One region of the Bacillus sp. WC2503 genome, then DNA from elsewhere that is predicted to be linked to it. Evidence: riboswitches for the same ligand, from Rfam matches in the RefSeq annotation. Region 1 holds a riboswitch; each other region holds the start of a gene.
What was found. Region 1 has a riboswitch for S-adenosylmethionine ahead of ACUN26_RS12980 (hypothetical protein). Riboswitches for the same ligand answer to the same signal wherever they lie in the genome.
Positions count from the first base shown of each region.

Region 2: linked by a shared signal. The riboswitch ahead of mtnK (S-methyl-5-thioribose kinase) and the one ahead of ACUN26_RS12980 (hypothetical protein) in region 1 are both predicted to bind S-adenosylmethionine.
Region 3: linked by a shared signal. The riboswitch ahead of ACUN26_RS24900 (MetQ/NlpA family ABC transporter substrate-binding protein) and the one ahead of ACUN26_RS12980 (hypothetical protein) in region 1 are both predicted to bind S-adenosylmethionine.
Region 4: linked by a shared signal. The riboswitch ahead of ACUN26_RS21550 (methionine ABC transporter ATP-binding protein) and the one ahead of ACUN26_RS12980 (hypothetical protein) in region 1 are both predicted to bind S-adenosylmethionine.

Region 1 covers NZ_JBQYMD010000001.1:2,538,479-2,546,161, reverse strand. Annotated here, with positions in the region: gene ACUN26_RS13005 (energy-coupling factor transporter transmembrane component T) at 1-547, shown strand, start outside; gene ACUN26_RS13000 (ABC transporter ATP-binding protein) at 520-2,181, shown strand; gene ACUN26_RS12995 (ECF transporter S component) at 2,154-2,855, shown strand; gene ACUN26_RS12990 (YwiC-like family protein) at 3,040-3,762, shown strand; gene ACUN26_RS12985 (hypothetical protein) at 3,796-3,987, opposite strand; SAM riboswitch class I at 4,110-4,208, shown strand; gene ACUN26_RS12980 (hypothetical protein) at 4,249-4,569, shown strand; gene ACUN26_RS12975 (SWIM zinc finger family protein) at 4,832-5,221, shown strand; gene ACUN26_RS12970 (NAD(P)H-dependent oxidoreductase) at 5,244-5,819, shown strand; gene ACUN26_RS12965 (hypothetical protein) at 5,816-6,178, shown strand; gene ACUN26_RS12960 (short-chain fatty acid transporter) at 6,358-7,683, opposite strand, start outside.
Region 2 covers NZ_JBQYMD010000001.1:3,293,820-3,300,949, forward strand. Annotated here, with positions in the region: gene ACUN26_RS16745 (DUF1129 domain-containing protein) at 1-760, opposite strand, end outside; gene ACUN26_RS16750 (DUF1129 domain-containing protein) at 774-1,541, opposite strand; gene ACUN26_RS16755 (PadR family transcriptional regulator) at 1,541-1,870, opposite strand; gene ACUN26_RS16760 (3-hydroxybutyrate dehydrogenase) at 2,004-2,780, shown strand; gene ACUN26_RS16765 (YvrJ family protein) at 2,899-3,060, opposite strand; gene mtnA (S-methyl-5-thioribose-1-phosphate isomerase) at 3,127-4,188, opposite strand; gene mtnK (S-methyl-5-thioribose kinase) at 4,185-5,366, opposite strand; SAM riboswitch class I at 5,457-5,597, opposite strand; gene ACUN26_RS16780 (carbon-nitrogen family hydrolase) at 5,670-6,533, opposite strand; gene ACUN26_RS16785 (pyridoxal phosphate-dependent aminotransferase) at 6,548-7,130, shown strand, end outside.
Region 3 covers NZ_JBQYMD010000001.1:4,805,433-4,813,115, reverse strand. Annotated here, with positions in the region: gene ACUN26_RS24925 (DUF3981 domain-containing protein) at 1-1,454, opposite strand, end outside; gene ACUN26_RS24920 (MFS transporter) at 1,533-2,066, opposite strand; gene ACUN26_RS24915 (FAD-binding oxidoreductase) at 2,063-3,499, opposite strand; gene ACUN26_RS24910 (DUF6612 family protein) at 3,610-4,374, opposite strand; gene ACUN26_RS24905 (NAD(P)-dependent alcohol dehydrogenase) at 4,520-5,428, shown strand; SAM riboswitch class I at 5,509-5,623, shown strand; gene ACUN26_RS24900 (MetQ/NlpA family ABC transporter substrate-binding protein) at 5,708-6,520, shown strand; gene ACUN26_RS24895 (methionine ABC transporter ATP-binding protein) at 6,533-7,573, shown strand; gene ACUN26_RS24890 (methionine ABC transporter permease) at 7,548-7,683, shown strand, end outside.
Region 4 covers NZ_JBQYMD010000001.1:4,155,445-4,163,127, forward strand. Annotated here, with positions in the region: gene sufC (Fe-S cluster assembly ATPase SufC) at 1-121, opposite strand, end outside; gene metQ (methionine ABC transporter substrate-binding lipoprotein MetQ) at 360-1,166, opposite strand; gene metQ (methionine ABC transporter substrate-binding lipoprotein MetQ) at 1,242-2,054, opposite strand; gene ACUN26_RS21545 (methionine ABC transporter permease) at 2,077-2,742, opposite strand; gene ACUN26_RS21550 (methionine ABC transporter ATP-binding protein) at 2,735-3,760, opposite strand; SAM riboswitch class I at 4,070-4,177, opposite strand; gene ACUN26_RS21555 (hypothetical protein) at 4,303-4,647, opposite strand; gene ACUN26_RS21560 (thioredoxin family protein) at 4,801-5,109, opposite strand; gene ACUN26_RS21565 (toprim domain-containing protein) at 5,113-5,457, opposite strand; gene gcvH (glycine cleavage system protein GcvH) at 5,724-6,107, opposite strand; gene ACUN26_RS21575 (arsenate reductase family protein) at 6,149-6,514, opposite strand; gene ACUN26_RS21580 (hypothetical protein) at 6,936-7,463, opposite strand; gene ACUN26_RS21585 (phosphatase PAP2 family protein) at 7,607-7,683, shown strand, end outside.

The DNA of each region.
Region 1 (7,683 bases):
GTTTGCTTCGTATAATGATATTATTTCAAGTCATAAATTTTTATATTTGTTTTCGAGAATTTCACCGAAAGTTGCATTGTTAACGATGATTACAGTGAGGTTTGTGCCTTTGTTTATTAGACGATTACAGAAAATAACACTCGTCCAAAAGACAAAAGGTGTGCAGGTAGATTCAGGTTCAATTGTTGAACGAGTGAAAAATGGCATGCAGTTACTGCAAGTATTATTAATTTGCTCGTTAGAAGATGCACTTCAAACGGCAGATTCTATGCAAGCTCGTGGATTTGGTGTAACGAAACGTACGACGTATATTCGGTATAGAATGGAAAAACGTGATTGGTATACGCTCAGTTATTTAATGATTTTATTTATAACTGCTATCATATGTAGTAAGTATGGCGGAGGAAAATTGATCATTTATCCGAAAGTCGAATTTATTCTATTCCACCAATACGATGGAATGATGTTTGTAGCATTTACGCTGTTTATTAGTTTACCAATCATAATGGAAGGAAGGGAATGGATATGGTGGCGCATGCAGAAATAAACAATTTATCATTTGTATATGCTGATGAAAATGAAAAAGCGTTACAGCATATTTCTCTTTCTATTCAAAAAGGAGAGTTTATAGCGCTAGCTGGAGGATCCGGATCTGGGAAGACGACATTATTAAAACATTTTAAAAAGGAGTTACTTCCAATTGGCACGCGTTCGGGAGAGATGTTTTATGAAGATGTATTATTAGAGGAAGTACCTGACTTATTATCTGCCCAAGAAATTGGGATGGTATTTCAAAACCCAGAAAATCAGCTTGTAATGGATACAGTGATTCAAGAATTAGCATTTTCTTTAGAAAATATCGGATTACCATCACATATTATTCAAAAACGAATAGCCGAGCTCATTAGCTTCTTAGGATTTCAAGATTTATTGCATCAATCTGTTCATACGTTATCTGGTGGGCAAAAACAACTTGTCAATTTAGCTGCGGTATTAGTTATGCAGCCGAAACTATTATTATTAGATGAACCAACGGCGCAATTAGATCCAATTGCTGCGAAAGAGTTTTTAGGATTGTTAAAACGTATTAATGAAGAACTTGGAATTACGATTATTTTAAGTGAACATCGTTTAGATGAAGTGATACCACTTGCAACACGCGTTGTTTGTATGGATAACGGCCGAATTGTTTATGATGGTAGTCCTAAAACAGTTATAGCGAAAATGTGGAAAGTAGAAAACTTCCGTCCATTTATTCCGCAAATTCCAAGGTTGTTTTTAGAATGGAATGCGAGAGATATTCCGTTTACAGTGCGAGAAGCACAAATGAAAATGAATGACTTTTCAGCGATATCATATGTGAATGAGCAGATGGTACAACGTGAAAAACAAGAAGTAATGTTAAGTGCAGAACATATTTCTTTTCAATATGAAAAAAATAGTCCGCTTATTTTACGAGATTTAACAGTTGCGATTGAAAAAGGAAAATGGGTAGCGCTCGTTGGGAAAAATGGTACTGGGAAGTCTACACTGTTAACGATTTTAGCAGGATTGCAAAAAGCGAGAAGAGGGAAAGTAAAGTGGCATGGTAAAGTGATACATAAAATTGATTCGAAAGAACGATTTAAAAGGATCGGGTATGTATCACAGCATCCGTATTATCATTTTACATTTGATACAGTGTGGCAAGAAGTTTATGAACGTGCTCGTGAATTATATGGAGAACAAGGAAAAGAAATAGCAAAAGATATGTTGAAACAGTTTTGGTTACATTCGCTTAAAGAGCGCCATCCACATGATTGTAGCGGGGGAGAGCAACAACTACTTGCATTATGTACAACGTTATTATCAAAACCAACGCTATTACTACTTGATGAACCGACAAAAGGGTTAGACCCATGGAAGAAAGAAAGAGTAGGGGAGCTATTTAGGAAATTACAAAAAGAAGGTACAACCATTGTAATGGCAACGCATGATATTGAGTTCGCAGCGAAATATGTTGATCAGTGCATGATGTTATTTGATGGAACAGTCATTATGAATGATGCACCGAAAGAATTTTTTAGCGGTAACTTCTTTTATACAACATCTATTAATCGATTCATTCGAAAAGAATTGCCATATGCATTAACGTGGGAGGATGTGTACGAAGCGTGTCCAAACGATATATTGCATTCATAATATGTATTTTTGCGTTTATAATAGGCACATTACTCTTTACTACACTCCTCATGGACGGCTATTACATGGTAAGTAGTTTGTTTTTATTAGCTGTTATTATGTTACCTTTCTATATCCGTTTTGAAAGGAAGGCGTTTGTTTCACGTGAAATTGTTCTCGTTGCCGTGTTAGCAGCAATTGCTGCGGTTAGCCGCGTACCATTTTCTATTTTACCAAGTGTACAACCAACTTCCTTTGTCATTATCGTTTCTGCAATCGTGTTTGGGAGTGAAACTGGTTTTATGATCGGGGCAACAGCCGCTATCGTATCGAACATTTTTTTAGGACAAGGTCCGTGGACACCGTGGCAAATGTTTTCGTGGGGTATGATTGGTTTTATAGCTGGACTATTACGTAATACATTTTTCATGAAAAAGCTATGGGGAAGACTCCTATACGGATTAATTGTTGGATTTTTATTTGGTTGGATTATGAACTTCTGGGGACTTCTCGGTTTTATACGAGAAGCAACGTGGGAAACCGTCATTGCGTACTATGTCGCGAGTTTTTACTTTGACTTAAGTCATGCGATTTCAAATGTTATTTTCCTACTACTATTTAGTACTTCGTGGATTACGATTCTCACAAGGTTTAAAAAGAAATACGGTATATTAGATGAGCATAACATGACATAGAAAAGCATACTTATATAAGGTAGGGTCGCGACTTACATATTCGTTTGCCTCTTTCATGCTTCTTACATATTGTAAGAAGCATTTTTTATTGTCAAAAAATAGATCCAATATACATCCGTTATTATATAAAATTATTTGTATAATAGTAGGTGAGAACTTCTTTCAAGAGGGAGGTGTATAGTTAATGAAGTTAGTTATTCCGAAGCAACATGGTGCATGGGCCATGCTTGTTATCCCATTTCTATTAAGTGTCATACTTGGGAAACCTACTTTTTATCATATTCCATTGTTTTTAGCTTGGTTCTTTATCTATTTAGCTACGTATCCATTTCTCATGTACATAAAACAAAAACGAAAAAAAGAGTTTTTACATGCAGCAATTGTATATTTTATTATTGCGTTCGTATTTGGGATGATTTCTCTATTATATGAATGGCGAGTTCTTTTATTCGTAGCAGCAATGATTCCATTATTTATAGTAAATATGTATTACGCTCGTCAAAAGAATGAAAGAGCACTGCTAAATGACATTTGCGCAATTATCGTTTTCTGTATAGGTGGTTTAGTTAGTTATTATTTTTCAATGAAACTCATAGATAAAACAGCTTTATTTATTGCGATTATTTCATTTTTATATTTTTTAGGAAGTACGTTTTATGTGAAGACAATGATTCGTGAAAAAAATAATCCGAAGTATCGTATTATATCATGGGGTTATCATATCGTATTAACGATAATTATATTTGTTACCAATCCATGGTGCTCTCTTATTTTTATACCAAGTGTCATTCGGGCAATTATGTTGTATGGCAAAAAAATTTCTATCATAAAAGTAGGGATTTTAGAAATTGTTAATTCTGTATATTTTTTAATCATAACGGCAATAATTATGAAGTATGCCATTTGAAAAAACTTCCCACCTTATGATGGGAAGTTTTTTTCAATCTTGTTCTAAAATGTGAACCGTGTAATCGCAGCGTTGAATAGCTTGTTCGATCGCATAAAGAGATTGCTCAATACGAGCACGATTAAAATCTTTTTCGACAGTCTGTAATGCTTCTTCTAAACAATGTTTTGCTTCTTGTAATGATTGAAAAGAATCTTGTACATATCCGCGAGCATTTTCGTGCATTTCATAATCCTCCTTGCATATTCATATATGTATAGTATGAACAGGAAGAAAGAAAATATAATTTGTTGTATTTGTTTGACAATTGAAATGAAATTACGTATAGTAAGATTTAAGTGAATATTTTCTTATCCAGAGAGGTGGAGGGACTGGCCCGATGAAACCCAGCAACCGCGATGCAGGTGCTAATTCCAGCAGAACATATTTGTTCTGGGAGATAAGACGAAGATATATACGTAACTTCTTCTTATCGGAGAGGTTTTTTTGTTGCAAAAAAACCGATTACGAAAATTTATATTAAGAAGAAAGGGGTTGCGGATTACTGTGACACTCGAAAAATACGTAAAACTGCGTAGTACAGTTTATGAATATATGATAGAGCAAGATAAGCCAATATCATTGTTAGATATTCAAGAACATATCGTTTCGCATCATGAAGGAAAATTCACGAAAAAAATGTTACATCAATTTTATTTATCAAGACTATTAGATGAACTCAAACTGGATGGGAAAATTACATTAGCTGATGATGAATATCTCTATACTGAAAAAGGGGTATTTTATAAGGCGAGAAAAGGGAGCTAGTCTCTCTTTTTTTCTTGAAATAGCGAAGTATGTAGAGTAAAAGACTGCTAATGCAGCCTGATACAGGGAATGGTGTTGAGTGTGTAGTGTCAAAAATTGAATGTGCCTGAAAGAGGCAATTCATATCGGCTGCAAATGAAAAGAGACACCTCCGCCGAATAGGTGTCAGTCGTTTTGTCACGTAGACTCGCTACTTGACAGTTATTAGAATAACATGCAGGTTTTTTGAAGTCAAAAGGGAATTAAAGGAAGAGGTGCAAATATGTACGCTTACTTATTAAAAGATATAACGAAATGGATCCCAAAGTACATTATAGATAAGGGATATGAATATTATGAAGATGGACATGTAGAAGATGTTGAAATACAAGACAAGAAAGTAATTGCTTTCGTTACTGGAAATGCAGGAAATTATGAAGTGATTATTGATCTTGAAGATTTTACAGAAAGTAGCTGCGAGTGTCCTTATGAGAATCTTTGCAAGCATATGGCGGCAGTTGTTTATGATATTCAAGGTGCTGGTGAGCGTACGGTGAAAGAGAAACTGAAAGATTTAGACAAGGAAGAGTTACTTACCGTATTAAACCGTTTATTACAAAGTTCGAAAAACGTACAAATTGTAGAGAAGATGTTAAAGAAGGGGAAACTTTAACTATAGAGGGAGTTGTTTTGTAATGAACGTATTAATTATATACGCTCATCCTAATCCTTCCAGTTTTAACGAGGCGATTTTAGAGCATGTGCAAAAAGGACTACAGGGGAAAAATCATTCTGTTACAGTACTTGATTTATATAAGGAACAATTTGATCCGGTGCTCGTATTTAATGAAGAGAAGAAAAGGCGTGATTTAGTAAATGAAGAAGAAACAGCTTGGTACAGAACGTTAGTGGCAGAAGCAGATACTCTTTTATTCATATATCCGATATGGTGGTGGGGGATGCCTGCTATTTTAAAAGGGTTTATTGATCGCATTTTCGTAGCTGGATTTGCTTATAAATATGAAGGTGCCTTGCCGAAGGGCTTATTGAAAGGAAAGAAGGCGTGGGTAATTAATACGTTAGATTCACCGTTATGGTACGTCGCCCTATTATATCGATCAGCAGATTGGATTATGATGAAGAGAGGTGTTTTACGTTTTTGCGGCATTCGCGATATAAAACGATCTGTTTTTCAATCTGTGAAAACGAGTAAACGAGAGAAGCGGGAAAAGTGGTTATTACAAATAGAAGAAAAGGCTCGTACATTATGAATGAAATTGATCGTATTATAAATTGTTGTCAGTATGATAACGAACTTTTTCGTACCTATATTAATTGCTTAATCCAATTGAAGAAATATAGTGAAACGTTTCAACAAATGAAGATCCAATTAAGAAATGATTATTTAATAAGAGGGATTTGTGAAAGAGAAGTCGATGAGGTAGTAAGAGGAAGTAAAGAGTATGAAACGTATTTTCTTCCTAAAGCGTTACAGTGGAATTTCTTGAGGGAAAATCCATATCTGATTGAAAAGATATGTAAAGATTTTTTTGCATTTGAGGCATTAAACCTTACGGAGATAGAGTGGAAGACGATTATAAATTGCGTGGGAAATAAAGTGAAACTTTAATCAGTGGGGGTTTTGTTCTTCCCACTGATTATTAGCCTTCACCAATCGGGCATTTACAGGCAGTTGATTTCCCACCTAACCGCTTTGCTCTAGCTGGTATGGGGTGGGAGTTTACTGCCTGTTAATGCGGGGTAAATGATTTATTATGTAAAAAAGCTAGTATAAAACTAGCTTTTCGTTTAAATAAATAAGAAGCATAAACTAATGATAAATCCTGCATATAGTAAGTTCACAACGCAAAATCCCATAATATCACGAGCACCTAAACCAGCTATCGCTAACGCTGGTAATGCCCAGAAAGGTTGAATTAAATTCGTCCAAGCATCGCCCCACGCAATTGCCATTGCTGTTTTTGCAGCAGGTACACCAAGTTCAGCACCAGCTGGAATCATAATGGGTGCCTGTACAGCCCATTGACCGCCACCAGATGGAACAAAAATATTAACGATGCCAGCACTTAAAAAAGTAAAGAGCGGGAAAGTCGTTTCGTTTGAAATACTAATAAAGAAATTAGAAATAGCTCCTCCAAGAGAAAGACCTTCACTATTTACTCCAATCATCATACCCATAATTCCTGCGTAAAACGGAAACTGAAGTAGAATGCCAGAAGCACTTTTTGTAGAGTCTGAAAAAGCACGAATATATTGAATCGGAGTCCGGTGAAAAATAAGACCAGCAATTAATAACATAAAAATAACGATATCGAGTGTAAGGTTAAAACCTTTCGTATAAAAGTAATTGAAAATATAAATGAGACCTAATAACCCAACGCAAAGTGTAATAATGATGCTATTTTCCATTTTTTCAGCGACTGTTTTTGGCTCTACTTCTATAGCAGCAGCTTCTTCATGAAATACGCTAGGATCTACTGTTACCGTATGTTTTTCATCGGGATGCATTGCCCGGTTAATGAGTGGCATCGTAATGAGAAAGATAATAACTGGAACGAGAGCGTATGGTGAGAATAACGTTTCTGTTATTGGAATCGCTTCTTTAATACTTCCAGCTGTCGTTTTAATTAACGTTTCACCGCCAGTAGCTAACGTAAGAGGGATAGAAGCAGAAAGACCCGCATGCCAAATGAGAAATCCAGAGTAAGAAGAAGCAATTGCTAATCTGTAATCTAATCCTTCAAGTTGTCTTGCAACTTCTTTTGCATATAAAACAGATACAACAATACCAAATCCCCAGTTTATGTATGCACCAAGTAAACTTACAATTGAAATGGCAATAATACCTTGGCCATTCGTTTTCGGTAGCCTGGCAGCTTTCGTTAACCCCTTTTTAATAAGAGGAGCGTTCGCTAAAGCAGATCCAGTGACAAGTACTAGTGCCATTTGCATAGAAAAGGCGAGAAGTCCCCAAATGCCATTACCCCAATGATTAATCATTTCGACCGGTGTTTGGTGAGTTGCAAACATGCCGAAGAAGATAACAAAAACAGTTAATAAACATGATAAAATAAACGGTTCTGGCAAGAAACGTTGCACTAAGGTGACGCAACC
Region 2 (7,130 bases), 760 kb from region 1:
AGTTTACAGTTTTTTGCTCTTCATTTTTTAAAGACCATCGCATTAATACATATAAACTTCCATACAGAAGTAAAGGCTCTAGTATTCCCCAATATGGGTTTTGCTTTCCTAATTCTTTAAATACAAACATAATTAATAGCGGTATAATAACAACTAGCATTCCAATCCATCCAAGTATGTACGCTTCCCCAATTAACAATACTAATAAGACAATTCCAGCTAGTATGTAACTTTGTATAGTAGTTAATTGCAATACAGGTGTCCCATACCATTTATTCATAAACATTAATAATACTAGTAATAAAATTGGTAGCAAAGCTGCTACATAAATAATGCTAAATTCTTTTATTTTGCTTTTAAATGATGACATCTTAAAAGCAAAAATAATACCCACAATAGTAATCATTAAAACAATTGGGTATCCAATCAATTGTACATTCGTTAATGTAAATTCATGATTCGGACTTTCAAATAAAATATTTGTAACTAACCAGTATCCACCAATACCAATAATCATTCCTAAAATACTTTTTATACTCCCGCTTTTATCCTTCTCCATCTCTTTCACCAATTCTTCTGCATACTCTTTTGGTGAATCACCAAATATATCACTTACCGTCTTCCCCTTTTTTTCACCTTCTATTAAATGAAGTTCTGCATCTTCTAGAAAAGCGTCCACATCTTCTTCTTTAATCCCTTTTGTTATTAAATATACTTTCGTATCGATTAAAAACTCTTCTCCTTCTTTAGAAACCTTCATTATAACCCCTCCCTTAATTAACCGTTTCTCTTCTATTCGTCTTCATCATAATTTCAACGAAAATTAAAATAAATAAACTTCCGTATAAACATATAATCTGAAATAACATTGGCATGAGATCTTCTGATGTAAATGCTTGAAATACTAACATAATAGAAAGAGGAATAATTAAATATAAGTTTTTAAACCATCCTTCAAAATACATGTTTATAGCTACTGTCATGATAAAGATCCCACCAGCTAACATATAACTTTGCATTTGGGTGAATGTAACCATCTTTGTAGGATATATTACATCTAATATCGTAACAACTCCTAATAAAAACATTGGAGCAATCATGACTAAAGACCACATAGAAAACCACGTTTTTGTAAAGCTTGTTACAAAGGTCATTTTACGAAGCAAAAAATTAGGGCCTAACACAGCTAACATTAATGTGAAACTATAACCAATGCACTGAATAAGTGAAATTTGTAACTTTCCGTTATTCACTATTAAAATAGAAGCAATAATCCAAAATGCTACGATATTCATTACTGTAAAACCAATTTGCTTCCACGTTTCCTGTCTATCTCTTTCCATCACTTTTACAAGTTCATTAGCATATTCTTTCGGCGAACTTCCAAAAATTTCTTCTACACTTTTCCCGTCACTCTCACCTTCTATTAAATGCAACTCTGCATCTTCTAAAAAGCTTTCCATATCGCTTTCTTTCACACTCTTTGCGGTCAAAAACAATCTCATATCTAACAAAAACTTTTGTGCTTCACTTGATAGCATTATTTTCTTCCCTTCCCTTCAAGTAGACGTTCTACACTACTTTGCATCGCTTCCCAGCGACCCATAAATTCATCCAGTTCATCTTCTCCCTTTTCTGTTAACGTATAATACTTCCTTTTTGGACCAGATGGAGATTCCTTCATTACACTTGATATTAGCCCCTCTTTTTGCATCCGTATTAACAACGGATAAATACTTCCCTCACTCGCCATTGTAAAACCATACTTCGCTAGCTTTTCACTCATTTCATAACCGTATATTTCACCTTCAGAAATAATAGCAAGTAAGCATCCTTCTAAAATCCCTTTCAGCATTTGACTTGTCGACATAATTGAAATCCTCCCACTATCTTGTTTTACAAGATAGTGGGAGGATTTTTTCCAAATGTTTGCAGGAATTTCGTAGTTCCCCCTCTAAATAGAGCAATGAGGGAACTTTTATTATGAAGGAGTGTTTTTCATCATGGTTACAAATCGAGTTGTCTTTTTAACAGGTGCTGCGAGTGGTATTGGTTATGAAATGGGGAATACCTTTGCAAAAGAAGGCGCAAAAGTTGTTATTACTGATCGCCTTGAAGATCGTGCGAAAGAAGCTGCTGAGCAATTACAAAAAGAAGGCTTTCAAGCTATCGGTTTACAATGTGACGTTACATCTGAAGAAGAAATTACAGTAGCGCTTTCTCAAACAGTTAGTCATTTCGGTTCATTAGACGTATTAATTAACAATGCAGGAATGCAACATGTTTCACCGATTGAAGATTTTCCAACTGAGAAATTCGAGCTTCTTATTAAAATTATGCAAATCGCTCCATTTATCGCCATCAAACACGCTTTTCCTATTATGAAAAAACAAAAATACGGCCGGATTATTAACGTCGCTTCTATTAATGGCCTTGTCGGATTCGCCGGAAAAGCTGCCTACAATAGCGCAAAACATGGCGTAATTGGACTGACAAAAGTTGCCGCATTAGAAGGTGCTACCCATGGAATTACTGTTAATGCACTTTGCCCTGGTTATGTCGATACCCCTCTTGTACGTAATCAACTACAAGACTTAGCTACTACACGAAATGTACCGCTTGAAAATGTTTTAGAAGATGTCATTTATCCACTTGTACCACAAAAACGTTTATTACAAGTACAAGAAATTGCTGATTATGCTATGTTTTTAGCGAGTGAAAAAGCAAAAGGCATAACTGGTCAAGCTGTCGTTATCGATGGTGGTTATATTGCTCAATAAAGTGAAACTTTAATCAGTGGGGCTTCATCCCCCACTGATTCGTAGCCCTCACCAATCGGGCTTTTACGGGCAGTTAATGCGTGATAAAAAAATAAAGTTTGCTCACGAAGAGCAAACTTTATTTTTTATCACGAGGATCATCGTACTTTAGTAATTGCTGTGGCAGTTTCTCTATCGCAACAGTTATCCCATCTAATTTACTTTCAATCCGATGGAGTAAATATAATGTTACAACAATTGGAAAGCCTACATTACCTATCATCCCGATCCACTCTTCCATCCTTCTCTCCTCCTTTCATTATATAAATAAGGGGAAAAGGCACATTTAGGCATAAAAAACAAGCTATTATGTATTAGCTTGTTTTTCAAATAATGATGCAATTTCTCGCTCATAATCTCCACGTATAATACCTTTCTCAGTAATAATACCTGTAATTAATTCATGCGGTGTTACGTCAAATGCAGGATTATAAACATCTGTACCAATCGGTGCCACTTGTTTGCCAAAAATTTTCGTAACTTCTGTTTCATCTCTTTCTTCAATAACAATTTCGGTACCTGTTTGTTTCGTAATATCAAACGTAGATAACGGAGCTGCAACGTAAAATGGAATTTCGAAATACTTTGCTAATATAGCTAAATTCATTGTTCCGATTTTATTTGCCGTATCTCCATTTGCGACAATTCGATCTGCCCCTACGATAATTGCATCAATTTCTTTCGTACGAATTGCATGAGCTGCCGTATTATCTGTAATAAGCGTCACATCAATACCCGCTTGCTTTAACTCCCATGTCGTTAAACGGCCACCTTGTAAAACCGGTCTCGTTTCACATGCATACGCATGTAAGTGTACACCTTTTTCTTTCCCGATATAAAACGGCGCTAATGCAGTACCATACCTTGCAGTTGCAATACTTCCAGCATTACAAATTGTTAAAATGTTATCACCGTCTGTAAAGCATGTTAACGCATGTTCCCCAATACTCCGGCATACCTCTTCATCTTCCTGCTGAATGCGAAGCGCTTCTTCTTCTAATGTTTTTTGCGCTTCTTTTATTGTAATAATCTCTCGAATAGATTCTCTCATACGATCAATTGCCCAAAACAAATTCACTGCCGTCGGTCGTGATGTCCCTAAATAGTTACAATCTCTATTAAATATCTTCTGAAATTCTTCAATATGTATCGTGTTATATTTTTTTGATGCAAGCGCCAAACCAAATGCTGCTACAATTCCAATTGCGGGTGCTCCGCGTACTTCTAGCATTACAATACTTTTCCATACCTCTTCAATAGTCGTCAACGTTTTATATTCTGTACTATACGGCAACTTTGTTTGATTTAATACCGCAATTGCATCACCTTTCCAACTTACAGACCTCGGAACAGTTACAAATGTACTCATGCTTTTATGCCTCCTGAAACTGTCTGTTGAAATAATGTTCGAAACAGTTGAATATCAGCACACTTAGATTCATATTTTATTAGTTCTTTTCCTAAGTACAGCGCTTGCTTCTTAGCTTGAATTCTTCTTTCTTTATTTGCTATTTCATCTAAATCCGCTACATGAGCTAAACCAATTGTTCTACGAATCAGTTCACATCCGGCAAATCCGACGGCATCAGTAAAGATATTTTGCAAAATAATTGGTAACCATTGTTTTTCTTTCGTATATGCTTCTACCCCTTCTCCAATCCATAACTTCGTAAAAGTTTCTACAAAATAACTCCATGTCTTTTCTATATGGAAAAATAGTACACTTCTCTTTTCTTCTTCTCTCGATAAAGCATTTAATAATAGATTTGCGATAAATTGACCGATATCAAAGCCAAATGGACCGTACGTTGCAAATTCTGGATCAATCACTTTCGTTTCAGAAGGTGATGAAAAAATACTACCAGTATGTAAATCACCATGAATAAGCGCTTCTTTTCTCGTTAAAAACTTATATTTATATTGTGCTACTTTTAGTTTTAAAATTTTGTCACTCCAAAGTTCATCAATCACTGACTGTAAATCTGACTCATAATCATTCGTATCGTAATGTCCAAACGGATCCGTAAAAACTAAATCTTCTGTAATTTTACTAAGGTCTGGATTTACAAATGTACCTTCTAGCATCCTTTTCTCTTCTGACTGTAAACCGAAATCTGAAGTATAAAATAAAACATGTGCTAGAAAACGACCGATATGCTGGGATAAAAGTGGATATCCTTCTCCATCTATTAATCCTTTTCTTGTAATTGTTAGTCTTGATAAGTCTTCTATTACTGTAACTGCTAACTCTTCATCATGACTGTACACTACCGGAACATAATCTGGTACATACTTCGCAAAAATTTTTAATGCCTTGCTTTCAATCGTCGCTCTTTTTATAGACAACGGCCAGCTCTCACCAACTACTTTCGCATATGGAAGTGCTTGTTTTATTATAATTGATCTCTCTCCATCAACTAATTTGAACACGTAATTTAAATTTCCATCTCCTATTTCATGACAAACTACATTCGCCTTCTTGTCAAAATATCCATGTTCTTTCGCATATTGTACAGCTGTTACTTCTGTTAATGAATAATATCCCATCGTCTTTTCCTCCTTTTTAAATTCAGAGGTTTTTCTAACGCAGAAAAACCTCTTTCCACTAAGAAAGAGGTTTGAAGTTTATCTTCTCCCCTCTTATCTGCCAGAAATTTTACTTTCTGCTGGAATTAGCACCGTGCCTTTTGGCGTCATAAACGCCCCATTTCACAATGGTATTACGGTCGGTTGCTGGGCTTCATCGGGCCAAATCCCTCCACCTGCTCTTGATAAGAGTTATATAATTTTTTAGAATTTTTAACTTTATGTTGAAGACTATACCAAGAATAAAAATCACTTGTCAATATTTTATTTGTATAGTTCTGGACGGCGATCTGCAAAAACTGGAATTCCTTTACGTACCTCTTTAATCTTTTCGAATGTAAGTTCTCCAAATAAAATGGATTCCTCTTTATTTGCCTCTACCACGACTTCACCCCAAGGATCCACAATTAGAGAATGACCTGCAAACTCATTATTCGGATCCTTTCCTGACCTATTGCATGCAACAACATAACATTGATTTTCAACTGCTCTTGCTTGCAATAGCAAACGCCAATGTGCTAAACGAACTAATGGCCATTCTGCTACAACGAAGAAAACTTTTGCCCCTTTAGCAGTATGAACGCGCATCCATTCTGGAAAACGAATATCATAGCAAATTGTGCCAGCGCACTCGATATCATCTAGTTTAAATTCACCTGTTTTATTACCCGCCATTAAATATTTGTGTTCATCCATAAGCTGAAATAAATGTACTTTACTATATTCATTGACTAGATCTCCTTCGTTGTTTACGACATACATTGTATTGGTAACCCCTTGCTCTGTTTGCTTTGCTATAGAACCACCAACAATATGTACACCATATTGCTTCGACCATTCTTTCAACCTTTCTTTCGTTTCTAATCCATCTCTATCTGCAATTTCAGAAAGCCTCGTTAAATCATATCCTGTTGTCCATAGTTCTGGTAAGACGATAACATCTGGTCTTTCCTTCATCGCTTCGCTTATTTTGTTTTTAGCGTTCTCCATATTTTTTTCTACATCTCCAAATACAATATCCATTTGAATACATGCGACTTTCATTTTTTCAGCCCCATTCTTAATTTTCTCTTTACAAAATACTGGAAAGATTATATCATTTGTCACTAGAATTGTAACAACTTTCAAAAGAGGTGGAAAGTATGAAATTATTTCAACCTTCTGAGATAGTAACATCATTGCCAACACAATTTTTCGCTTCACTTGTTGCAAAAGTTAACAAAGTCGTTGCGGCTGGTCACGATGTTATTAATCTAGGTCAAGGTAATCCAGATCAACCAACACCGCAGCATATCGTAAAAGCTTTACAACATGCTGCAGAAAAGACCATTCATCATAAATATCCGCCATTTCGCGGACACGAAAGCTTAAAAGAAGCCGTGGCAACATTCTATCAACGTGAATATGATGTAGTAGTAAATCCAAAAACTGAAGTTGCTATTTTGTTTGGTGGAAAAGCTGGATTAGTAGAATTACCAATGTGTTTTACCAATCCTGGTGATACGATTCTCGTTCCCGATCCAGGCTATCCAGATTATTTATCCGGAGTTGCTTTAGCAAAAGCACAATTTGAAACAATGCCGCTTATTGCCGAAAATAAATTTTTACCAGATTATACAAAAATTGATGACGCTATTGCGAAACAAGCAAAGTTAATGTTTTTAAACTATCCAAACAATCCTACTGGTGCTACTGTATCAAAAGATTTCTTTGATGAAACCATTC
Region 3 (7,683 bases), 2.3 Mb from region 1:
CTCCCGCTTAGCGCATTTTTATAATTTTCAAGAGCTTCTTTTTGCGTCGAACCTGTTGCAAATATTTTTGCATTAGAAGCATAGATGACAGTATGGGCACGTACTAATCCCCCGTCATCAATAACAGGTACAATCCAAGAAGGTTTACCGTACACGTTATAAATAACCGGCATCGTTCCATGCCATTTCTCTCTTTTAAAGGAATTATCCACCACTTCTGAAGCAGCTGAACCATCCATAATTCCCTTTACTTCTTTTCCGTTATAGTAATACAACTTACCTGTACGTGCATCAATAAGTGAATAACCTAACGCAGAATCTACTCCTTCTTTTGGAGAGGTGAAATCAGTAAAGTAATATAGCGTTCCATCCTTACCGAAGATTGGTGTCACTCCTTCTTTCGTCCCCCACTCAGTCGGAATCTTCATATCAGTTTGCGAGAATTTTGTATTCCAAAATCCGTGAATATATTTACCGAAATACGTATTTAATGTAGATGCGGTCTCATGATTCAATACACCATCAACAAATTTAGGTGCCTTTCCTTTATCATATCTTTTCACTTCACCTGTTTGTGCATCTACTACAACAACACCCTCTACCTCAAATCCAGATCTCCCTGAAATAAATTCACCATATGTCATTGTATAATACGGTTTCCCTTTATCATCAACTTCAAATTTAGGTTTCCCTTTAAAGATTAAATTTGGTTCGGATTTTCGTACGACACGCTCTAAATTATTCCCGAAAAACATGCTTGGCACGTATTTCATCTTATAACCGAGATGCAGTTTCGCTTCGGCATCAGGGTTCGTACCTGACATCGTTACGTACCCTGGAATTGTTTCAGCTTTACGTGCTTTAAAAAATCCTGAAACTTCAATCGGCGCTACATATAAAGCCTCACCGTTTACCATTTGTGGCGTTAATTCTCCTAGCTCAAAATAAGCTACTTTCGGAATATCCCCAAATACTTTTTTCATCTTATTCTCCGCTGTCTTTGGCGGCACTGTAAACGGCTGATCATTTTCAGTAAATGGCTCTGAAATATCTTTCTCTACCTTAACAACAGAATCATATTTCTTTTGCGTGATTACTATATCGTGCAAATAACCAAAATAGCCGTAACTTGCAAGTAAAACAAACATTAGAAGACCTTTTAATGTACCTTCTAATTTCCCTATCTGATCTTGTGAAAATAAAACAAGCCCAATTAAAATTGCTACTGCAACAGAATAATGAGTAAGAATCGAATCTGCTCGATCATCAATTAGCCAAAAATATTCATAGATTGCAATACCTATCCAAAATAAAACAGGAATAACTAAAATGGATGATTTCTTACCCTTTACAACCTTCTCATCCCCCTTCTTATCCACTGCTCGAAGTTTACTACCGCTTCTTGTCCATGGAATCAAAAACAAAGTGAGAATAACTAAAACTAAAAATTTCATCAAAGGCAATGTCCCCTTTTCTTTTGTCTTCCCTTTTAGTATAACAAACAAAGGGTATTTAGGTAAAAATAGGAATGGTTATATTTTTTTACTACTTAATACAACTCCACTTACTACATATAAGATAGATGCAATATAAAAAATCGTACCAATCGTAAAGAAATCTACTAAATACCCCGTTACAATAATCGCTACTGCGCCTCCAATTGATGTCCACACATGGTATTTTCCAATCTCATAACCAGCCTTTTCCTGCACAACCTTTCGTGCTAACGACGTTTTCTCAGTATTACGCTGCACAGCACCTAAAACTCCCATTACAACTTGAAGAATATACACATGCCAGACTTCCGTTGCAATTGGAAAACAAAGCATTAATATCGCCATGGACCAAGCGTATATTATTAATAATTTTTGATCACCTACTCTATCAGACGCCTTCCCTACTAACGGATATACAAGTGCTGAAGTTAATGCAAATAAGCCATAAGCCCACCCAAACTGTGAGAAGCTATTTCCAACATTCCGAAGCAATAGAATGTAAAAAGGAAATACCATACTTCCTGCCATCATAATGATGCTTTGTGAGGCTACAAATCTTCTATATGTCATTTCGTATACTCCCTATAAAATAAATTCACAAATCTCTCTTCTGGATCCACTTCCTTCTTCTTCTGAAGAAATTCTTCTATACGAGGATATGCTTTCTTTAGCTGTTCTTTCGTTGGATAAGAATAATACGGTAAATAATAACTACCGTTATGTTTTAAAGTAACATCAATCATCTTCCGAATGACATCCTCTGTTTTCTTCACCTCACTCTCGGAGCGTCCTTGGTTAATTAAAAGCACCAGTGCAAACATATCATCTTTTGCATAGGATAAAACTGCATTTTCATTCTTTTCCACGTAACGAATCGTAATATTGAGCAAGTTCAGTTCTTCTTCACTTAATACGGCACGTAAATCATCTATATATTCCGTGAAGGAATCTATAGGCACAAAGTATTCTTGTAGCACTTCTGTAAGGTTCGGATTTTCATATTCCATAAAAGCACTATCTGATCTCATAACATTATTCCGCGTCTCAAACTGTCCATCTGTACGTTCAAAATAACTTCTTTGTATATCCCAAAATGTATTCTTTCCCCAATCACTATAACGTGATAATCCAAGCAAAAATTTCGGTGCAGCTATAATATTTTCTTCTTTTAATTCACTGTACTCTTCTCTCATATTTTGATTTTGTGCCAATGCATAATCCGTCACATACATCTCTTTTAAAAATGAATTTGGAGCAACAGAAATACGTGCTAAGTGCATACGAACATTTTCTTCTTTTTTCACTTTCTCTTTGAAGTAAGACGTGTATTCTTTATAGTCTATCATTCTCGTATGCATTTCATATAATTCATCATCAGTTAGCTTTAATGTCACATCTAAAATGACACCAAATAACCCGTAACCACCGATGACATATGGAAATAACTCTGCATTTTCTTCTCTACTTATATTACGTACCGTGCCATCTGCCATTAACAATCTAAATGACTCTACTGTATCAATCAATGCTTCATGACGAATATCACGCCCATGTACATTTACACTTAATGAACCACCAACAGTAAAAATGTTTTGAGATTGCATCACTTGAACTGCAAGACCGTATGGATTAATTTTCTTCTGGATATCATTCCACGTGACACCACTTTGAACTGTAATCCGCTTCTTCTCTGGATCGAATGCTAATATTTTATTATACTCTTTCATATCAAGCATCGTACCGTTCGGATAGTACGTCTGTCCGCCTTGGCTATGTTGCATACCTGCAATAGAAATCTTCTCTCTAGAAACATTTGCATCTTGCACGACCTGTTTTAATGAACTTTCATCCTCAGCATGTTCAACACGTTTAATTTTCGTTGGAAGTAACTTTCCTACATCGCTCATAATGGGATGAATTAGTTGCTCTTTATATGTATTTACAGATGTTGCAAGCAACACTGTATAAGCTACAATGACCACCATCATCTTTCTTTTTTTCAAATGACACTCTCCTCTTCTACATCTTTTCCTCTTCATATTGTACCTATTTTCCTATGAAGAAAGTATACAAAAAAGAGGGTCCTTATTTTAGGTCCCCCTCATCAAAACTGTTACTTTGCTGCTGGCAATTTTATTGGGTCAAACTTTTCGTACGACGTATATTTTGCGTTCGTAATAATGTGTGCTTTATCCTTGCCATTACTACTCATAATCATGTCTATCTTTGCTGATTCATATTTAAAATCTTTTGTAATGATATATTCTGCATCCACTTCTTCTATCTTCGCATTTTGTGCTTGTAACATTTTCTTCTGCGTTTCATCCATGCTAGTTAACATACTTTCTGTTTCTTGCCCTTTTAATGTAAATTTCAGTTTATATTTATCTCCGCTTTTCTCCATCTTCATTTTATCTAAAACTACTTCCGGTACTTCTAACTTATCTATAATATCTTGAGTCGCTTTCATTCCACCAGCGTTTAATTGCTCCTCTGGTACGGTTATAACTTCTCCTGTATTAGGGTTTTTTACCTCACCAGCAACTTTACCATCCACAGTATACACTACAACATCTGTACCGGAAATATTCATTTCAGAACGAGAATTCTTTGTCTTTGGCTCTAATTGCATCTTAGCCTTTAATATGTCCATCTCTGTTCCCTCAGCTTTTACGCCTACACCATATGTCATCGTTACATGCTCTTCATTTTTAAAAGCTTCGTTCGTTTTCTTGAAAACATCCTTCGCTGCTAATTCCTTTTCTTTTTGAACTGATTCTTTTTTCGGCTCATCCGTCTTTGCTGTTTTCTCATTACTACACCCTACCCCTAGACTGATTGCAAGTACTAAACTTGAAACAAAAATAATTTTTTTCATAATGTCGCCCCCTTTCCCAAAATAATATCACCTCTTTTCCTATGAAATCTATATAATTTTTAATCTATATTCTCTATATAGAGACATGTTTAATGAAGATCTTAAATATGATGTAAATAATAACAACTCATTTCAGGAGGTTATTATGAAGGCGATTATTTGTACACAATATGGACCACCAAACGTTCTCCAGCTTCAAAATGTAGAAAAACCTAAACCTAAAAAGAACGAAGTATTAGTTAAAATTCGCGCAACAAGTGTATCGACTGGAGATTGTAGAATACGTGGCTTTAATAGTCCCCTCTTATTTTGGGTTCCTATGCGGATCATATTAGGTTTTAGAAAACCGAGAAAACCTATACTCGGCGTAGAGTTATCCGGTGAAATCGAAGAAATTGGAACAGATGTAACTCAATTTAAAAAAGGAGACCCAGTTTTTGCATTAACAGAACTAAACCTTGGTGGTTATGCCGAATACACATGCGTGCATGAAAGTGGATTAATAGCATTAAAACCTACCAATGTGACATATGAAGAAGCTGCCGTTATTCCTTTTGGCGGAACTTCAGCATTGCATTTTCTGAGGAAGGGCCGTATAAAAAAAGGGCAACAAGTGCTCATATACGGCGCCTCTGGATCAGTAGGAACAGCTGCTGTACAACTTGCTAAATATTTCGGCGCGACCGTTACAGCTGTTTGTAGTAATTCAAATTTTGAACTAGTGCAATCTTTAGGGACTGATAAAGTAATTGATTATATGAAAGAAGATTTTACTAAACAGGGCGAGAACTACGATATTATATTTGATGCAGTTGGAAAATATAAAAAGTCTCTTTGTACAGACGCATTAATGCCTAATGGAAAATATGTATCTGTTAACGGAATGATGGCAAAGGTCAGTAAAGAAGATATGAACCTACTAAAACAACTAGTTGAAACAGAAAAGCTAAAACCTGTTATTGATAGAACTTACCGATTAGAAGAAGTTGCAGAAGCCCATACGTATGTAGAAATGGGCCATAAGAAAGGAAACGTTTCGATTACCTTAAAATAAAATATATTCAGAAAATAAAGTTGACAATTCCTTTTGTTAGATTTACTATTAGTACCATATTTAAAAACTACATATACATACTCTTATCAAGAGTGGCGGAGGGACTGGCCCGATGATGCCCGGCAACCGAGCTTATAACGTATAAGCTAAGGTGCTAATTCCTGCAAAACGAGTTTTCGTTTTGGAAGATAAGAGAGGAACCTATTTCGTCTATTCGGCACCTCTCTTATTTTGAGAGGTGCTTTTTATTTTGGAACGTATATTAAGGGGGAATTATAGATGAAGAAAGTATTATTGAGCATTGTAAGCGGAGCAGTACTATTATTAGGCGCATGTGGCGCAAATTCAGATAAAGATGTAAAAATATTAGACGAGAAAAAGATTACTGTCGGTGTAACAGGTGGACCACATGAACAAATTTTTGAGAAGATTAAAGAAGTTGCGGCAAAAGACGGTCTCGACATTGATATAAAAATATTTAATGATTACGTAGCACCAAACGTTTCGTTAGATGAAAAAAGTCTTGATGTAAATAGCTATCAAACGAAATCATATTTAGATGTATTTAAAGCCGAACGCAATATGAAATTAACTGAAGTATTTTCAACAGTAACATTCCCAATGGGCGTATATTCTAAAAGCTTAAAAGATGTAAAAGAATTAAAAGAGGGCGATGCAATCGCTGTACCAAATGACCCAACGAATGAACTTCGAGCTTTAAAATTATTTGAAAAAGCAGGGGTTTTAAAAGTTGATCCAAAGGCTACAGAAAAAGCGACTGCAAAGGATGTAATTGAAAACCCGAAAAATTTAAAGATTGTTGAATTAGAAGCTTCTCAATTACCAACGCAATTAAGTGAAGTGAAAGCAGCTGCAATTAACACAAACTTTGCATTAGGTGCAAAACTAAATCCAGCGAAAGATTCCATTTTCCGCGAAGGAAAAGATTCACCATACGTGAACTGGGTCGTTGTTCGTACTGAAAATAAAGATGATGCTGTTGTAAGTAAATTAAAGAAAGCTTATCAATCTAAAGAAGTAAAAGAATTTATCGAGAAAAAATTTGATGGTTCAGTTTTACCATCTTGGTAGGAGCTGACGATAATGATTGAATTAAAAAACGTCTCCAAAGTATTTACAACAAAAAAAGGGACTGTTGAGGCTCTTAAGTCTACTTCCCTTAAAGTAGAAAAAGGCGAGGTATTTGGAATCATTGGGTATAGCGGCGCTGGTAAAAGCACATTAATTCGCTGTGTAAATTTATTAGAAAAACCAACGACAGGAAACATCATCGTAAACAACCAAGACTTAACCACTTTATCAACAAAAGAACTAGCAAAAGCGAGGCAAAAAATCGGAATGATTTTTCAAGGATTCAATTTACTTAAAACTGTTACCGTTTATGAAAATATCGCATTGCCGTTACGCCTTGCTGGCATTCCAAAAGCGGAAATTGAAAAAAGAGTAGAAAAATATTTACGCATCGTGGATCTTTTTAACCGTAAAGATGCTTATCCAAGCGAACTTTCTGGCGGCCAGAAACAACGTGTTGCCATCGCTCGTTCACTATCACATGAACCAGAGGTTTTATTAAGTGATGAAGCAACGAGCGCATTAGATCCAGAAACAACTGATTCTATTCTTGATTTATTACTAAAAATTAATGAAGAAATTGGCATCACGATTTTACTCATTACACATGAAATGAATGTCATCCAGCGTATTTGTGACCAGGTTGCCGTTATGGAGCATGGATCTGTAGTCGAAAGTGGGACTGCGAAAGACATTTTTACAAATCCACAACATGTAACAACGAAGAAGTTTGTAAATAGCGCATTTGCAGCTAAAATTCCAGAAGAAGTACAAAAAGAACTACAAACTACTGGTGAAATTGTAACACTTTCTTTTATAGGAAGTTCTTCAGGAGAACCAGCACTAGCTTTCGCCACAAAACGTTTCCAAGTATATCCAAATATTTTATCCGGTAATATTACGCAGCTAAAACATGAGGCATATGGGAAACTTGTCGTTCATATGCAAGGTGAAAAAAATGAAGTAAACCGTGCTTTAGCATTCTTACAAGAGAGAGGTATCATCGTAGAGGGAGGGAAAACAGACTATGGAAAACAAGTCCTTTTTGGATGAATGGGGTGAAGTCATATGGGAAGCAACAATTCAAACATTTCAAATGACATCTATTTCATTACTTATCTCTATCCTTATCGCATTACCGCTCGGCGTTACACTTGTTTTGA
Region 4 (7,683 bases), 1.6 Mb from region 1:
CGTTAGGTCCCATAATTGCGTGGATTTCTCCACCTTTTACTTCAAGGTTTACACCTTTTAAAATTTCTTTGCCGTCAATTGATACGTGTAAGTCTTTAACCGTTAATGTAGAACCAGCCATCTCAATACCTCCATTAATCCTATATATACATTTTAAAAATTCCTAAAACGTTCATATTCTCATTTTATTCTCATTCTAATTTTATATCAAATAAAATGATATCGCAAACGACGAAAAAAAGTAACAATTTTTTCACAAATGTATATAAGTATTTCCTTTGCATCCTTATATGATACACCTTTCTTCTTATATATATAAAGAAAAAAGGACTGATAAATTCCCAGTCCTTTCCTTACGTTTATTCACTTACCGGAAGTACAGCACCTTTATATTCTTTAGTAATAAAATCCTGAATTTCTTTTGAATGCAATACTTCTACCAGTTCTTTAATTTCTTTTTTCTTCTCGTCACCTTTACGAACTGCAATAATATTTGCATACGGAGAGTCTGATCCTTCAATCGCAATTGCATCCTTTGTTGGATTTAATTTCGCATCAATTGCATAGTTTGAATTAATAAATAAAGCATCTCCCTCATTATTTTCATACAGCTTCGGTGACAGTCCAGGTTCAACATCTGTTTTAAACTTTAAGTTTTTCGGATTTTCTACAACATCTTTTACTGTCGCCTTAACAACATCTACTCCATCTTTAAGCTTAATAACGCCACCTTTTTGTAATAGTGCTAACATACGGCCGCGCTCAGCCACGTTATTACTCATAATAACTGTTCCGCCCTCTGGCAGGTCTTTTAAGCTTTTATATTTCTTAGAATAAATGCCCATTGGTTCTAAATGAATTTTTCCTGCGTTTACAATTTTATATCCTTTTTCTTGAATTTCTTTATCTAAATATGGAATGTGTTGGAAGTAATTCGCATCAATTTCTTTATCCGTTAACGCTTTATTCGGTAAAACATAGTCCTGGAACTTTTTAATCTCTAATTTAATACCCTTTTTCTCTAATATTGGCTGTGCTTTCTCCAAAATGACAGCGTGCGGCACGTTAGAAGCTCCAACGACAAGCTTATTTTCCTCTTTTCCCCCGCAAGCAGCTAATGTAAATACAGATAGCGCTGTAACAACTGACAGTATAATCTTTTTCATCTGATATCCCCTTCTCCCCTATAGGTATGTAGTTAGAAAAAAAGAGCCGGCATACACCAGCCCTTCTTCAAACAATTATTCTTTTACAGGAACAACTGCCCCTTTATACTCTTTAGTAATAAAGTCTTCAATTTCTTTAGAATGCAACACTTCTACAAGAGCTTTAATTTCTTTCTTATCTTTATCCCCTTTACGAACTGCTACGATGTTAGCATACGGAGAATCGCTACCTTCAATTGCAATCGCATCTTTTTCTGGGTTTAATTTCGCATCAATTGCATAGTTAGAGTTAATTAGAACAGCGTCGCCTTCTTTATTGTTATACACTTGTGGTAATAAACCAGGCTCGATATCCGTTTTGAACTTTAAGTTTTTCGGATTATCTGCAATATCTTTCGGAGTTGCACTAACTGGATCTACTCCGTCTTTAATTTTTAAAATACCTTCTTTTTGTAAAATTGCTAAACCACGTCCATGGTCAGTAACGGAATTACTCATAATGATTGTTGCCCCGTCTGGCAGTTCTTTTAAGCTCTTATACTTTTGAGAGTATACACCAATTGGTTCTAAATGAATTTTCCCCGCTATTTCAAAATCATATTTTTTATCTTTAATTTCTTTTTCTAAATACGGAATGTGCTGGAAGTAGTTTGCATCTAATTCCTTATCCGCTAACGATTTATTTGGCAACACGTAATCTTGGAATTTTTTCACTTCTAATTCAATTCCTTTTTTCTCAAGCAACGGTTTTGCCTTTTCTAAAATTTCAGCGTGCGGTACGTTAGAAGCCCCAACAACTAGTTTCTTTTCATCTTTATCTTTCCCGCCACAAGCAGCTAACCCAAAAATTGAAGTTGAAATAAGTGCTGTAAGTAATAATTTTTTCATTTGAAATACCCTCCTGTTTTCATTATCTTTTATCTATTCGAGTCGTTACACTATCACCAATCCACTGAATGAAAAATACAACTAGTAACACACAAATTGTCGCAACGATTGTTACATCGTTATTTCCACGCTGGAATCCTTCTAAGTAAGCAAGTGTTCCAAGACCACCAGCACCAACAACTCCCGCCATTGCTGTGTAGCCTACTAAAGCAATTGTCGTTACCGTAATACCAGATACTAACGCTGGTAATGATTCTGGAATTAACACTTTTAAAATGATTGTGCTTGTTTTTGCCCCCATTGCTTTTGAAGCTTCGATTACACCTTTATCAATTTCACGAAGTGCAATTTCAACCATTCTTGCGTAAAATGGTGCCGCTCCAATAATTAAAGCTGGCAATGCTGCACTAGCCCCGAGAATTGTTCCAAGGATAATCTTTGTGAATGGAATTAATAAAATGATTAAAATGATGAACGGTATAGAACGGAATATGTTTACAAAGGCTCCAATCCCTGTATTAACCGCTTTGTTTTCCCATAAATTATCTTTCGATGTCATAAAGAGTAACAATCCTAAAATGAGTCCTAAAACAAATGTGGCAAGCGCTGCGATTGCCGTCATATATAACGTTTCACCAGTCGCTTCTAACATTTGATTCCAATCAACATTTGCGAGTAACTTATCCATGTGCAATCACCTCCAGCTCTACTTGATCTTGATGTATTCCCTCTATCGCTTGCTGGATTGCTGTTTCCTCACCATTTAAATGAACAACTAAACTTCCGTAAGAACCGTTATTCGTTTGTGCGATATTTCCTTGCAAAATGCTAACTTCTATATCACTGCGTTGCATTAATCTTTGAAGTACTGGTCTTTCTACAGCCTCGCCGACAAACTGCAAGCGAATTACTTTGCCATCTGGATATTTTTCAATTAAACTTTCAATTGTTTCGTTTGTATCTTCAGAATCTGTTAACTGCTGTACAAAGCGTTTCGTAATGTCTTGCTGTGGATTACGGAATACGTCAAGTACTGGACCTGTTTCTACGATTTTCCCTTTCTCCATTACCGCAACACGATTACAAATCTTTCGAATTACGTGCATCTCATGTGTAATCAATACAATTGTTAAACCGAGACGCTTATTAATATCAAGTAGTAAATCTAAAATTTGATCTGTCGTTTCCGGATCCAGTGCTGACGTTGCTTCATCACATAAAAGCACTTGTGGGTTGTTAGCTAACGCTCTAGCAATCCCAACACGTTGCTTTTGTCCACCACTTAACTGGGATGGATACGCGTCTCCTCTTCCTTCTAATCCAACGAGATGAATTAACTCATCAACACGTTTTCTTCTCTTCTCCTTATCAACACCTGCAATCTCAAGTGGAAATGCGATATTTTCGCGTACAGTTCGTGACCAAAGTAAGTTGAAGTGCTGAAAAATCATTCCAATTTCTTGCCTTGCCTTACGAAGTTCACTTCCTGTAATTGCTGAAATGACACGATTTGCAATTGTAATTTGGCCAGAAGTTGGTTTCTCTAACTGATTAAACAGCCTTATTAAAGAACTTTTCCCAGCACCACTATATCCGATAACACCAAATATTTCGCCTTTTTCTATTTTTAAATTGGCGTTATCTACAGCAGTGACATCACCGCTTTTTGCCTTATATATTTTCTTTACATTTTCTAATAAGATCATGATGTTCACCCCTTTTTTAAGTAAAAAGCGCAAGCGGCTCGTTTAGAACAAGTGGACGCCCGAATCCCTGACGTAGAGGCGCTTTTTGCCTCATAGGAAGGGATGAAACGAACGACTGTTCTAGCCGCTGGAGCTGGATTTCATAAAACTTTGGATAGACTCCGCAATTTTTTTATTTTTCATGCGTGTAATCTATCGCCATAGCTCCTCTTATTATTTGAATGTCCTCCACATTCAAACAACAAAAAAACCTTTCCGCTTTAGAGAAGCAGAAAGGTTTATATGCGTATATAACAACATTATCCCTCTCTCTCATCTCTCAAAGCATTCGCTTTGCAGGAATTGGCACCATTTCAACATAAGTTGACGGTTGCCGGGCTTCACAGGGCACAGTCCCTCCACCTCTCTTGATAAGAGAAATCAGATTTAATTTTCGTCTGATTTGTAATTTATGAAATTGTCTATATTTTATGAATTGAATTGTATCAATATCCACACGTCATGTCAACAAGAATTTTCACAAAACAAGAAACTTCAGAATTTTAAGCACCTACTGACATCGGTTTACATATATGAAACATCGATTCAACTAATAGCATCGTTCGATATGTTCCCGAATATTGCACACGTCCATCGTTCATTAACGTTTGCAATCTTACATTTCCGTTCACTAATTGTTTTACATCCTCTTCATCTAAGCACACAATTTGTTCCGTTCCTCTTGCCTCTTGTGACAATTCTATATAATCTCTTGAAATTTGTAATGAACAACTTTCATCTCCAAAGCGGAAATTAACAGTTTTTTCTCCTTGTCTTAAAAGCGGTTCTAAATGATATTGACCGTTAGCGTAATTTACAAATGATTGAAGCAAAGAATATAATTTCACCCTAAATCACATCCTTCATATCACTTTCTATTACATACCATTTCCCTCTCACTAAAGAGCAATCCTGTTACTTTCGCTCGACAAATACTGTATCCATCCCGCATGTCGACATATTTCCCAAGAAATATGTCGAGGCGGCAAAAACTTTGCCGCCTACTTTAATTCCGTATATAAATATTCAACCGAATGAAATGCATATATCTTCTTCATGAGTGTCCCATTTTCAAAAACAAGTAAACAAGGCACACTTTCGATTCCATACTCTTTCGCTAAATGCGGAGCATAATTTAAATCTAACATTCCAATTTTCAACTCTTCAATCGTCATCTCGACAACCGTTAACATCTTCTTTGCTAATTGGCATGTTCCACACATCGGTGTATATACATATAGCACTGTTTTTTCTTCATTCTCTATTAGGGCTGTAGCTTCGGCTCCTGTCCAGTCAATCACTTCTATCATTCCTTACCGTAAATATTCTGTATAAACGTCAATGTCAGCTCCCCATAATACATTTGCTAAATGTGAAGAAGGTGCAGTCGCCACTTCTCGGTACGAGCGATCAATATAAATATGCTCTGCTTGCGGAAATTCTTTTCGAAACTGTTTCCTTAACTTTTCTCCTGCATCATCAGCATCCACTAGCACATATACGTCCTTATCAAAAAACTGATCAATGAGCTCATCCATTTTCGACAAACCAATTGTACCATTTGTACAAACAATTTCCACCGGTTCACGAATAATAGATTCAATCTTTCTTCTGTCTGATTTACCTTCTACAATAATGACTTTTTCTACATAAATCATATGTCATCACCCGATCACCATATACTATACAACCTTTAACTTAGTATATAGTATATTCGTTATTTTCATGTTGTTTCCTGTTTATTTTTGCAAAAGAAAAGCGGAAGCGGCTTGTTTAGATTGTAAAAAGCATGAAACTTCACTAAATAGATTTCCCATTAATGTACTCTCACATGATAATTGATTCATATATATGTGCTTTTCAACTCATTATGTAGCACAAAATAAAAAGGACAGCACAAAGGCTGTCCTTCAGTTGACTAAAATTAGTCTTGGTTTGTCATTTCTGCATATTTTTCTGCAGTTAATAACTTCTCAACTTGGCTTGCATCAGAAAGTTCAACTTTAACCATCCATGCACCCTCGTATGGAGATTCGTTTACAAGTTCTGGTTGGTCACTTAATTCTTCGTTTACTGCTACAACTTTACCGCTTACAGGTGCGTATAATTCAGAAACTGTTTTAACAGATTCTACGCTTCCGAATGGCTCGTCAGCTTCGATTGTTGCACCTACTTCAGGAAGTTCAACGAATACGATATCGCCTAGCTCACCTTGTGCAAAGTGAGTAATACCGATTACAACTTCATTACCTTCAGTTTTTACCCATTCGTGTTCTTCAGAGTAACGTAAATTATTTGGAATGCTCATGACTGTACCTCCAGTGAATGTATTAATTATGTAAAAATACCTTATTGGTACTTTTTCCACACACTTTCAAACTGCTCTTCGTTAAAACCAAGTGTTACATTCGTTCCATCTGTTACAATTGGACGTTTAATCAACATGCCATCAGATGCTAAAAGCTCATACATTTCGTCTTCGCTTGCATCTTTCAACTTATCTTTTAGACCAAGTTCGCGGTAACGCATTCCACTTGTATTAAAGAATTTTTTTAATGGTAATTCACTTTTTACATGTAAATTACGTACATCTTCTTTTGACGGTGGATTTTCAACAATATGAATCATCTCATATGCTACATCGTTTGCCTCAAACCATTTCTTTGCCTTTTGACATGTGCCACACTTTGGATATGAATAAAATGTTACTGTCATAAATTCACCTACTTTTTTACTAACCTTTACCTTTATCATATAGAAAACGTTTTATTATTTCAAACGATTATTCGCTAAACTTTTACTTATTTCGTGATAAATTTTAATAATCCTGCGAATTTTTCTTATTTTTCCGCCATTTGTTAAGAAAAAAATAAATATATAATTTTTTTCGATTCTTCTCTCATTCTGCATCGAACATATATCTTAAACAAACGTTTGATTAATTTTCTATTTTTCTATGTGAGCCTTTGTGCTGCATCAATTCTTTCCTACCGAACATACATCTTAAACAAACGTTTGATTAATTTCCTATTTTTTTATGTGAGCCTTTAAACTGCATCGATTTCTTCCTACCGGACATGCATCTTAAACAAACGTTTATTCAAAAAAGAAGAAGCCCCTTTTACGGCCTCCTCCATCATCGACTTAAATAATCTGAAATTGTTTGAAACACTACTATATACATATTATGAATATTTTGATTGGAAACCGTATCTTTATATAATCCCATACCCCAATACTGTCCTTCAGGGTTTCCCATATTTACAAATCCTTGCGTATACATCATAGCTCTATCCTTTGGGGCATTGTCATAATCTAAATCTTTTTCAGTAAAAATTAAGTATGGTTTATCTTGTAAGCCAATAAAAAACACTGGCTTCTTTAACGATAAAAATAAGTCCGTATACCGCTCCTTTGATGCCTCTTTAAAATATTCTTTCATAACGAAAAAACCATCAACTTTTGCTGATTTCTCCTGCATCTCTTCTAGCTTTACACTTTCAAACTTTATATTTCTAAACGTATCTTTCGGTTTTTCTCCAACAACTCCAATTACGAGTGCTCTCCCGTTATATTCTAATTTCTCTCCTTCTTTATCCTTTGCACACCCAGCACTCACTAGGCATATCAATATAAAAAATAAGAAATACGATAAACGCTTCATATAGCACTCTCCCCTTCTTTTAAGTCAAGTGACAAAAACGTAAGGTTAATTCAAGAAAATGTAAGTAAAATCGATAGCCCAATTTACGTTTCTATATTATAATCAATTGAATTTACCTACATTACTAAACATAGGAGATTATCATGAAGAAATTTAAACTTTCATCTTTTCTTCCGTTAAGTTATATACTTCTACTCGTACTCGTAAGTCCCCTTTACGA